Regions from separate parts of the Streptomyces sp. NBC_01471 genome, predicted to be linked through region 2. Evidence: riboswitches for the same ligand, from Rfam matches in the RefSeq annotation. Region 2 holds a riboswitch; each other region holds the start of a gene.
The links. Region 2 has a riboswitch for cobalamin ahead of OG285_RS26165 (prenyltransferase/squalene oxidase repeat-containing protein). Riboswitches for the same ligand answer to the same signal wherever they lie in the genome.
Positions count from the first base shown of each region.

Region 1: another riboswitch for cobalamin. It lies ahead of OG285_RS10195 (ribonucleoside-diphosphate reductase subunit alpha); the one in region 2 lies ahead of OG285_RS26165 (prenyltransferase/squalene oxidase repeat-containing protein).
Region 3: another riboswitch for cobalamin. It lies ahead of OG285_RS35290 (HoxN/HupN/NixA family nickel/cobalt transporter); the one in region 2 lies ahead of OG285_RS26165 (prenyltransferase/squalene oxidase repeat-containing protein).

Region 1 is NZ_CP109450.1:2,375,478-2,377,733, reverse strand. It holds gene OG285_RS10195 (ribonucleoside-diphosphate reductase subunit alpha) at 1-1,357, opposite strand, end outside; cobalamin riboswitch at 1,485-1,616, opposite strand; gene mctP (monocarboxylate uptake permease MctP) at 1,900-2,256, opposite strand, start outside.
Region 2 is NZ_CP109450.1:5,839,523-5,841,778, forward strand. It holds gene OG285_RS26165 (prenyltransferase/squalene oxidase repeat-containing protein) at 1-919, opposite strand, end outside; cobalamin riboswitch at 1,034-1,160, opposite strand; gene OG285_RS26170 (flotillin family protein) at 1,307-2,256, opposite strand, start outside.
Region 3 is NZ_CP109450.1:7,801,564-7,803,819, forward strand. It holds gene cobN (cobaltochelatase subunit CobN) at 1-772, shown strand, start outside; cobalamin riboswitch at 933-1,135, shown strand; gene OG285_RS35290 (HoxN/HupN/NixA family nickel/cobalt transporter) at 1,164-2,252, shown strand.

The sequences.
Region 1 (2,256 bases), 3.5 Mb from region 2:
TGACCGAGCCCAGGTTGCAGACGGCGGTCTCGCCGTCGTCCGTCACCTCCAGGATCTCGGTGCACAGGTTCGACGAGTGGACGACGGAGCCGGGCTCGGCGGTCTGGTTGGCCGTACGGTTCGACGCGTCCTTGAAGGTCATCCAGCCCTGGCCGGTCTGTGCGAGGGTGCGCATCATCCGCCCGTACAGCTCCCGCGCCGGGATGGTCTTCCTGGCCAGCCCGTCGGCCTCCGCCTTGCGGTACGCGGCGTCGAAGGCGTCGCCCCACAGATCGGTCAGCTCCGGTACATCGGCGGGCGAGAACAGCGACCAGGTGCCGTCCGTGTCGACCCGGCGCATGAACTCGTCGGGCACCCAGTGGGCCAGGTTGAGGTTGTGCGTACGCCGGGCGTCCTCACCGGTGTTGTCGCGCAGCTCCAGGAACTCCTCGATGTCCGAGTGCCAGGTCTCCAGGTAGACGGCTGCGGCGCCCTTGCGCCGGCCGCCCTGGTTCACCGCCGCGACCGAGGCGTCGAGGGTCTTGAGGAAGGGGACGATGCCGTTGGAGTGCCCGTTGGTGCCGCGGATCAGCGAACCGCGGGAGCGGATGCGGGAGTACGAGAGACCGATGCCGCCCGCGTGCTTCGACAGGCGCGCCACCTCGTGGTAGCGCCCGTAGATCGAGTCCAGCTGGTCGAGCGGCGAGTCCAGCAGATAGCAGGAGGACATCTGCGGGTGCCGGGTGCCCGAGTTGAAGAGAGTGGGGGACGAGGGCAGATAGTCGAGGCGGCTCATCAGCCCGTACAGCGAGCCGACCTCCGCCAGGGCGCCGGCCGATTCGTCGGCGGCCAGGCCGCAGGCGACCCGGAGCATGAAGTGCTGGGGGGTCTCGATCACCTGGCGGGTGATCGGGTGGCGCAGCAGGTAGCGGCTGTAGAGGGTGCGCAGCCCGAAGTATCCGAAGCGGTCGTCGGCTTCGGTGTCGATGGTCGCGTCGAGCCGGGCCGAGTGGAGCTTCACGAACGCGGCCGTGCGGTCGGCGATCAGGCCCTCGCGGTGTCCGACGGCGACCGACGAGGAGAACGACACCGCGCCCTGTCCCGCCGCCTCGTCCGCGATGGTGCGGGTGAGCAGCCTGGCGGCCAGCCGCGAGTACGCGGGGTCCTCGGAGATGAGACCCGCGGCCGCCTCGGTGGCCAGCTCCCGCAGCTCGGCCTCGTCCGACGCGGCGTTGCGTCCGCGCAGGGCGGCAGCGGCGACCCGGCCCGGGTCGGTGTCGGTGAGATCGGCGGTGAGGTCGGTCAGGGTCCGCAGCAGTACGGTTCCCGGGGCATCCGCCACCTGCTCGGAGACAGGTGCGGTGGGCGCGATGGTCACGGTGCGCTCTCCCTCGCTCGGCTGGGGCCGGCGGGGGCACGGGTGCGTACGGGCACAGCAGAGCAGCACACCGCACAGCATCCGCAGGCCCAACCGCGAGGCCCGGACGTTTCCCATCCGGTTCGGTCGAGCCGGATGCGCCGTCGGCAGGTCCTCGGACTCCACGGTGCGCGAAAGCGCACTGATCACACCGTTGCGGGACAGTTCCGGATTCGCACCGGATTCCCCTGCGGCGACAGCGAGCATGAGCATACATGTGGGGTGCCCGTCGGAAAGCACCCCCCATATGTTGTGTCGTGCGGGCGAAATGGATCGCCGGAGGGGCAGCCCGTACGTCGGCGTACGCCGCCCCGGGAGTGGCTCCCAGGCCCTCTCAGGCGTCCCTGCGAAGCCCGGCCGGGAGCAGATCGCGCGGGCCCCGGCCCGTGCGGGCGGGGTGGCCGGGGCGGGCCGCGAGACGACGTCACAGGACCGCGCGCACGGCGAGGGCCGCCGCGTCTCCCGGGAACGGAGACGCGGCGGCCCTGGTGGAGCGGGTGGGCTCAGTGGCCGGCGGGGGCGCCTGCCGTGGCCGACGGGAGCTCCACCTCGACGCCCTCGTCACCGGCGTCGGCCGTGTAGTCCTCCGGGGAGGTCTCGTCGATTCCGGCGGGCGCCTTCACCGCGTTGAGCACGACGGTGAGCACCAGCGTCACGACGACGTTCAGCACGAACGCGGTCAGACCGATGTAGCCGATCTGGCCGATGCCCGGGATCTCCTTGGAGGAGCCGCCGAAGTGCGCCTGCGTCGGGCTCGCCACGCCGTACGCGGCGAGTGTGCCGTACACCATGCCGACCGCCCAGCCCGCGAGCAGTGCCCAGCGGTGGAACCACCGGGTGAAGAGCCCGCCGACCAGCGC
Region 2 (2,256 bases):
GCTCCAGCCACGCGAGCGGCTGCCTGGCCTGCGCGGTGAGGCCGTCGGCGCCGAGCGCGGTCACCGCGTCGGCGGTGTTGCCGTAGTCGGGCTGGTCCTCGGCGCCCGGCATCGCGGACTTGAGATAGGCCTTCCCCGCGGTCGCCCCGGCGAGGTAGGTGGCGCCGTTGTGCGCGGCCTGGGCGGGCGAAGAGGCGTTCAGGCAGCCGGTGCCGCCGACGTCCTTGCCGCCGGGGCGCGGTGCCAGGCCGGAGCCCAGGGTGCCCAGCACGGCGGCGCCCGTCGCGTCGGCGTTCGCGAACAGCTTCCCCGACTTCTTGTCGGGCTGGTACGCGAAGCCGCCGCCGCCCTCCTTGGCGTCGCACGGGAGCGAGAGCGAGACCAGCATCTTCTCCGCCTTCGCCGTCGGCTCCCCGGCCGCGGCGAGCGCGCCGATCACCACCGACGTGGAGTTCGCGTCGCTCGCGCCGCCCGGGTTGTAGCTCCAGCCGCCGTCCTTGCCCGCCACCGACTTCAGCCAGCCGGCGCCCTTCTTCACGGCGGCGTCGTGCCCGCCGAGCGCCTTCAGCGCCTGGACGGCGGCCGCGGTGGCGTTGGTGTCCAGGAGTTCCTTCCCGTCGCACGGCTTCGTCACGTCGGCGCGGAAGGAGGTGAAGGCGCCGTCGGCGCACTGCTGGCCGGTCAGCCAGTCGACGGCCTTCGCGGCGGGGCGGACCCCGGTGGCGTCCTGCGCGATCAGCGCGAGGGACTGCCGCCAGACCCCGTCGTACTTGGGGTCCGTCTTGCCGTACAGGCCGGAGGGGAGCACCGGGGACGCCGAGGCCGACGGCGAGGCGGAGTCGGCGAAGGCCGTCGGGGCAGCGGCCGCGCAGAGTATGGCGGATGCGGCCAGCGCGGTGGCGCTGCGGCGAAGGGTCATGGCGGGCGGGGCCTCTCCTGCGGGGAAGCCGGGACACGGGCCCACTCAGGCACCGGGGCTCCGGCTCCGTATACCTCGACGGTGCCGGCCACCGGAGGCTTCCGGTGGCACGAGCCGGTCACTTCCGTACAGGGCGGTCCGGCTCACCACCGGAGGTGGTTACGGTTGCGGGGTCAGCGCCGGGATTGCACCGGCTTCTCCCCGTGCGGGTGTGATGACGACCTTCCCACTGTACCGGCCACGCCGGGAGCGGCTCCGGGGGCGGGGCACGGCCGCACCTCCGGGCACGACGACGGACGGCAACGGACGGCGGCGCACCACTGGATCCGGTGCGCCGCCGTCCGTTGCCGCTCCGTACGGCCCGGGCCGCAGGGTCCTGCCGGTCGCCTACTTGATGTCGATCGGGCCGTTGTCGCCGTTGTCGTTGCCGGACTTCCCGCCGAGGTAGCGCTGGATCTCCGCGCCCCGGCCGCCCTGGTGGGCGTCGTCGTCCTGCGCGCCCAGGTTCTTCCGTACCGAGTCGAGGATCGTCAGACCCTGGCCCACCAGACCGGCCGCGATCTCGCCCAGGCCGTCCGCGCCGTTGAGCACGTTGACATTGGCGCCCGCGAGACCGGACGCGGCCTCCTTGACGATCTGCGGGAGCTGGTCGATCAGCATCCGGTCGAGCGCCACCCGGTCGTAGGAGGCGGCCGCCGCGGCCTGGATCTTCATCCGCTCGGCCTCGGCCACGGCCAGCACCCTGATCCGCTCCGCGTCCGCCTCGGCGGGCTTCACGATCTCGGCGACGAGCTGCTGCTGGCGCAACTGGGCGGCGCGCTCGGCCAGTTCGGTCTGGGCCGCGAGCACCTCCTGCTGCGCGTGCGCCTGGGCCAGCGGACCCGCCTGGGCTGCCTCGGCCTGCGCCCGGTCCACCTCGGCCGAGTACTGCGCCTGCACGACGGCGGTCTGCCGCGCGTACTCGGCCTGGTTACGGGTGGCTTCCTGCTGCGCCTCGACGGAAGCCTGGGTGGCCTGGGCCTGGGCGATCTGCGCCTGCCGCTGGATGGCCGCCGTGTGCGGGGCGGACATCGCCGAGATGTAGCCGGTCTCGCCGTCGTCGATGGACTGGATCTGGAGCGAGTCCACGATCAGGCCGATCTTGGCCATCTCCGTCTTGGAGGTCTCCAGCACCTCGGTGGCGAGCTTCTGGCGCTCGGTGACGATCTCCTCGACGGTCATCGAGCCGATGATCGACCGCAGATGGCCGGAGAAGATCCGGCCGGTCAGTACCGACATCTGGTCCTGGTCGGAGAGGAAGCGCTGGCCGGCGTTGACGATGCTCTCGGTGTCGTTGC
Region 3 (2,256 bases), 2.0 Mb from region 2:
CCACACCCGGGCCGACCTCGCCGAGCACGGCGACGAACGCCGGGCCACCACCCGGATCTTCGGCTCGCGGCCGGGTACCTACGGTGCCGGAATCCTCCAGCTCATCGACAGCCGCGACTGGCGCACCGACGCGGATCTCGCCGAGGTGTACACGGTGTGGGGCGGCTACGCCTACGGCCGGGAACTGGACGGCCGCCCGGCCCGCGCCGAGATGGAGACGGCGTACAAGCGGATCACCGTCGCCGCGAAGAACACGGACACCCGCGAGCACGACATCGCGGACTCCGACGACTACTTCCAGTACCACGGCGGCATGGTCGCCACCGTCCGGGCCCTGCGCGGGAGCGCCCCGGAGGCGTACATCGGAGACTCCACCCGCCCCGAGACCGTCCGCACCCGCACGCTCGTCGAGGAGACCTCACGGGTCTTCCGCGCGCGGGTGGTCAACCCCCGCTGGATCGAGGCGATGCGCCGCCACGGTTACAAGGGCGCCTTCGAACTCGCCGCCACCGTCGACTACCTCTTCGGGTACGACGCCACCACCGGTGTCGTCGCCGACTGGATGTACGACAAGCTCACCGAGACGTACGTACTCGACCCGGTCAACCGCGACTTCCTCCAGCAGGCCAACCCCTGGGCCCTGCACGGGATCGCGGAACGCCTCCTGGAGGCGGAGTCCCGCGGTATGTGGGCAGAGCCCGACCCCGCGACGCTCGAAGCGCTGCGCCAGGTGTACCTGGAGACCGAAGGGAATCTGGAGGGCGAGGACTGACCGGCGCGGTCTCCTCGCGGTGGTCCGCTGCCGCTGGTGCGACGGGGGGAGCCCGGCTCTCCCGGCACCGGTGTGCGGCAGCGGACCACCCGGCCGCCGGTGGGTGTGAGATCCGATACCTGCCCAGGTGGGGCGGTTGCCGCCACCGGCGGCCAGAACCCTGGTGTGAGTGAGCCGTGGTGTTCGGGAAGACCGGTGAAAGCCCCCTCGGGGCCTCGGACCGGAGCGGCCCTCACCACTGTGATCGGGGGGTCGCCGTCCCGTCGCAGCCACTGGCCGCGTGCGCGGCCGGCAAGGCAGGGCCGGTGGCGGGCATCAGCGAGCCCGTCAGCCTGGAGACCGGCCACGCCATCTCACGAAGTGATCCACGAGGTGCTGGAGCGTGACCCGCATGACCCTGCCCGATTCCGCCGCGTTCGCCTGGCGGCGCGAGGACACCGTACGTACCGCCGGGCTCCTGGGGGTGATAGCCGCCCTCCACGCCGTTGCGTTCGGCGTGCTGTTCCTGCTGGTCGAGCCAGGCCACTACGAGGTCGGATCCAAGGCGTTCGGGGTCGGTCTCGGCATCACCGCGTACACACTCGGGATGCGGCACGCCTTCGACGCCGACCATATCGCCGCCATCGACAACACCACACGCAAACTCATGGCCGACGGGAAACGCCCGGTCTCGGTGGGCTTCTGGTTCGCGCTGGGGCACTCCAGTGTGGTGGTGGCCATGGCGGCGCTGGTCGCCGGAGGAGCCCGGCTCGCCGGGGTCCTCATGAACGAGGGCTCGGACGCGCACCAGGTGCTGGGCGTCGTCGGCACGAGCGTCTCCGGCTCCTTCCTGTACCTCATCGCGGCGCTCAACCTGGTTGCCCTCGTGGGCATTCTGCGGGTCTTCAAGGAGATGCGCGCGGGACGCTACGACGAGGCCGAACTCGAATCGCACCTGAACTCGCGCGGGTTCATGAACCGCATCCTCGGCCGCTTCACCAAGTCCATCACCAGGCCGGGCCAGATGTACCCGCTGGGCTTCCTCTTCGGCCTGGGCTTCGACACCGCCACCGAGGTCGCCCTCATGGTGATGGCGGGCAGCGGCGCCGCCGCGGGCCTGCCCTGGTACGCCGTCCTCTGCCTGCCGCTGCTGTTCGCGGCCGGAATGAGCCTCTTCGACACGCTCGACGGCACCTTCATGAACTTCGCGTACCAGTGGGCCTTCTCCAACCCGGTGCGCAAGGTGTTCTACAACCTCGCCATCACGGGCCTGTCGATCGCCGTCGCGTTCCTCATCGGCACGATCGAACTGATCAGCGTGCTGCACGACAAGCTCGACCTCCAGGACGCGGTCACCGACTGGATAGCGGGCCTCGACCTCGGGAACGTGGGCTATCTCATCGTCGCCCTCTTCGTCGTCGTGTGGGCTGCCGCGCTCGCCTACTGGCGCATCGCCAAGGTGGAGGAGAGGTGGACGGTCCGCGCCTCCGACAGCGGCTGAACCG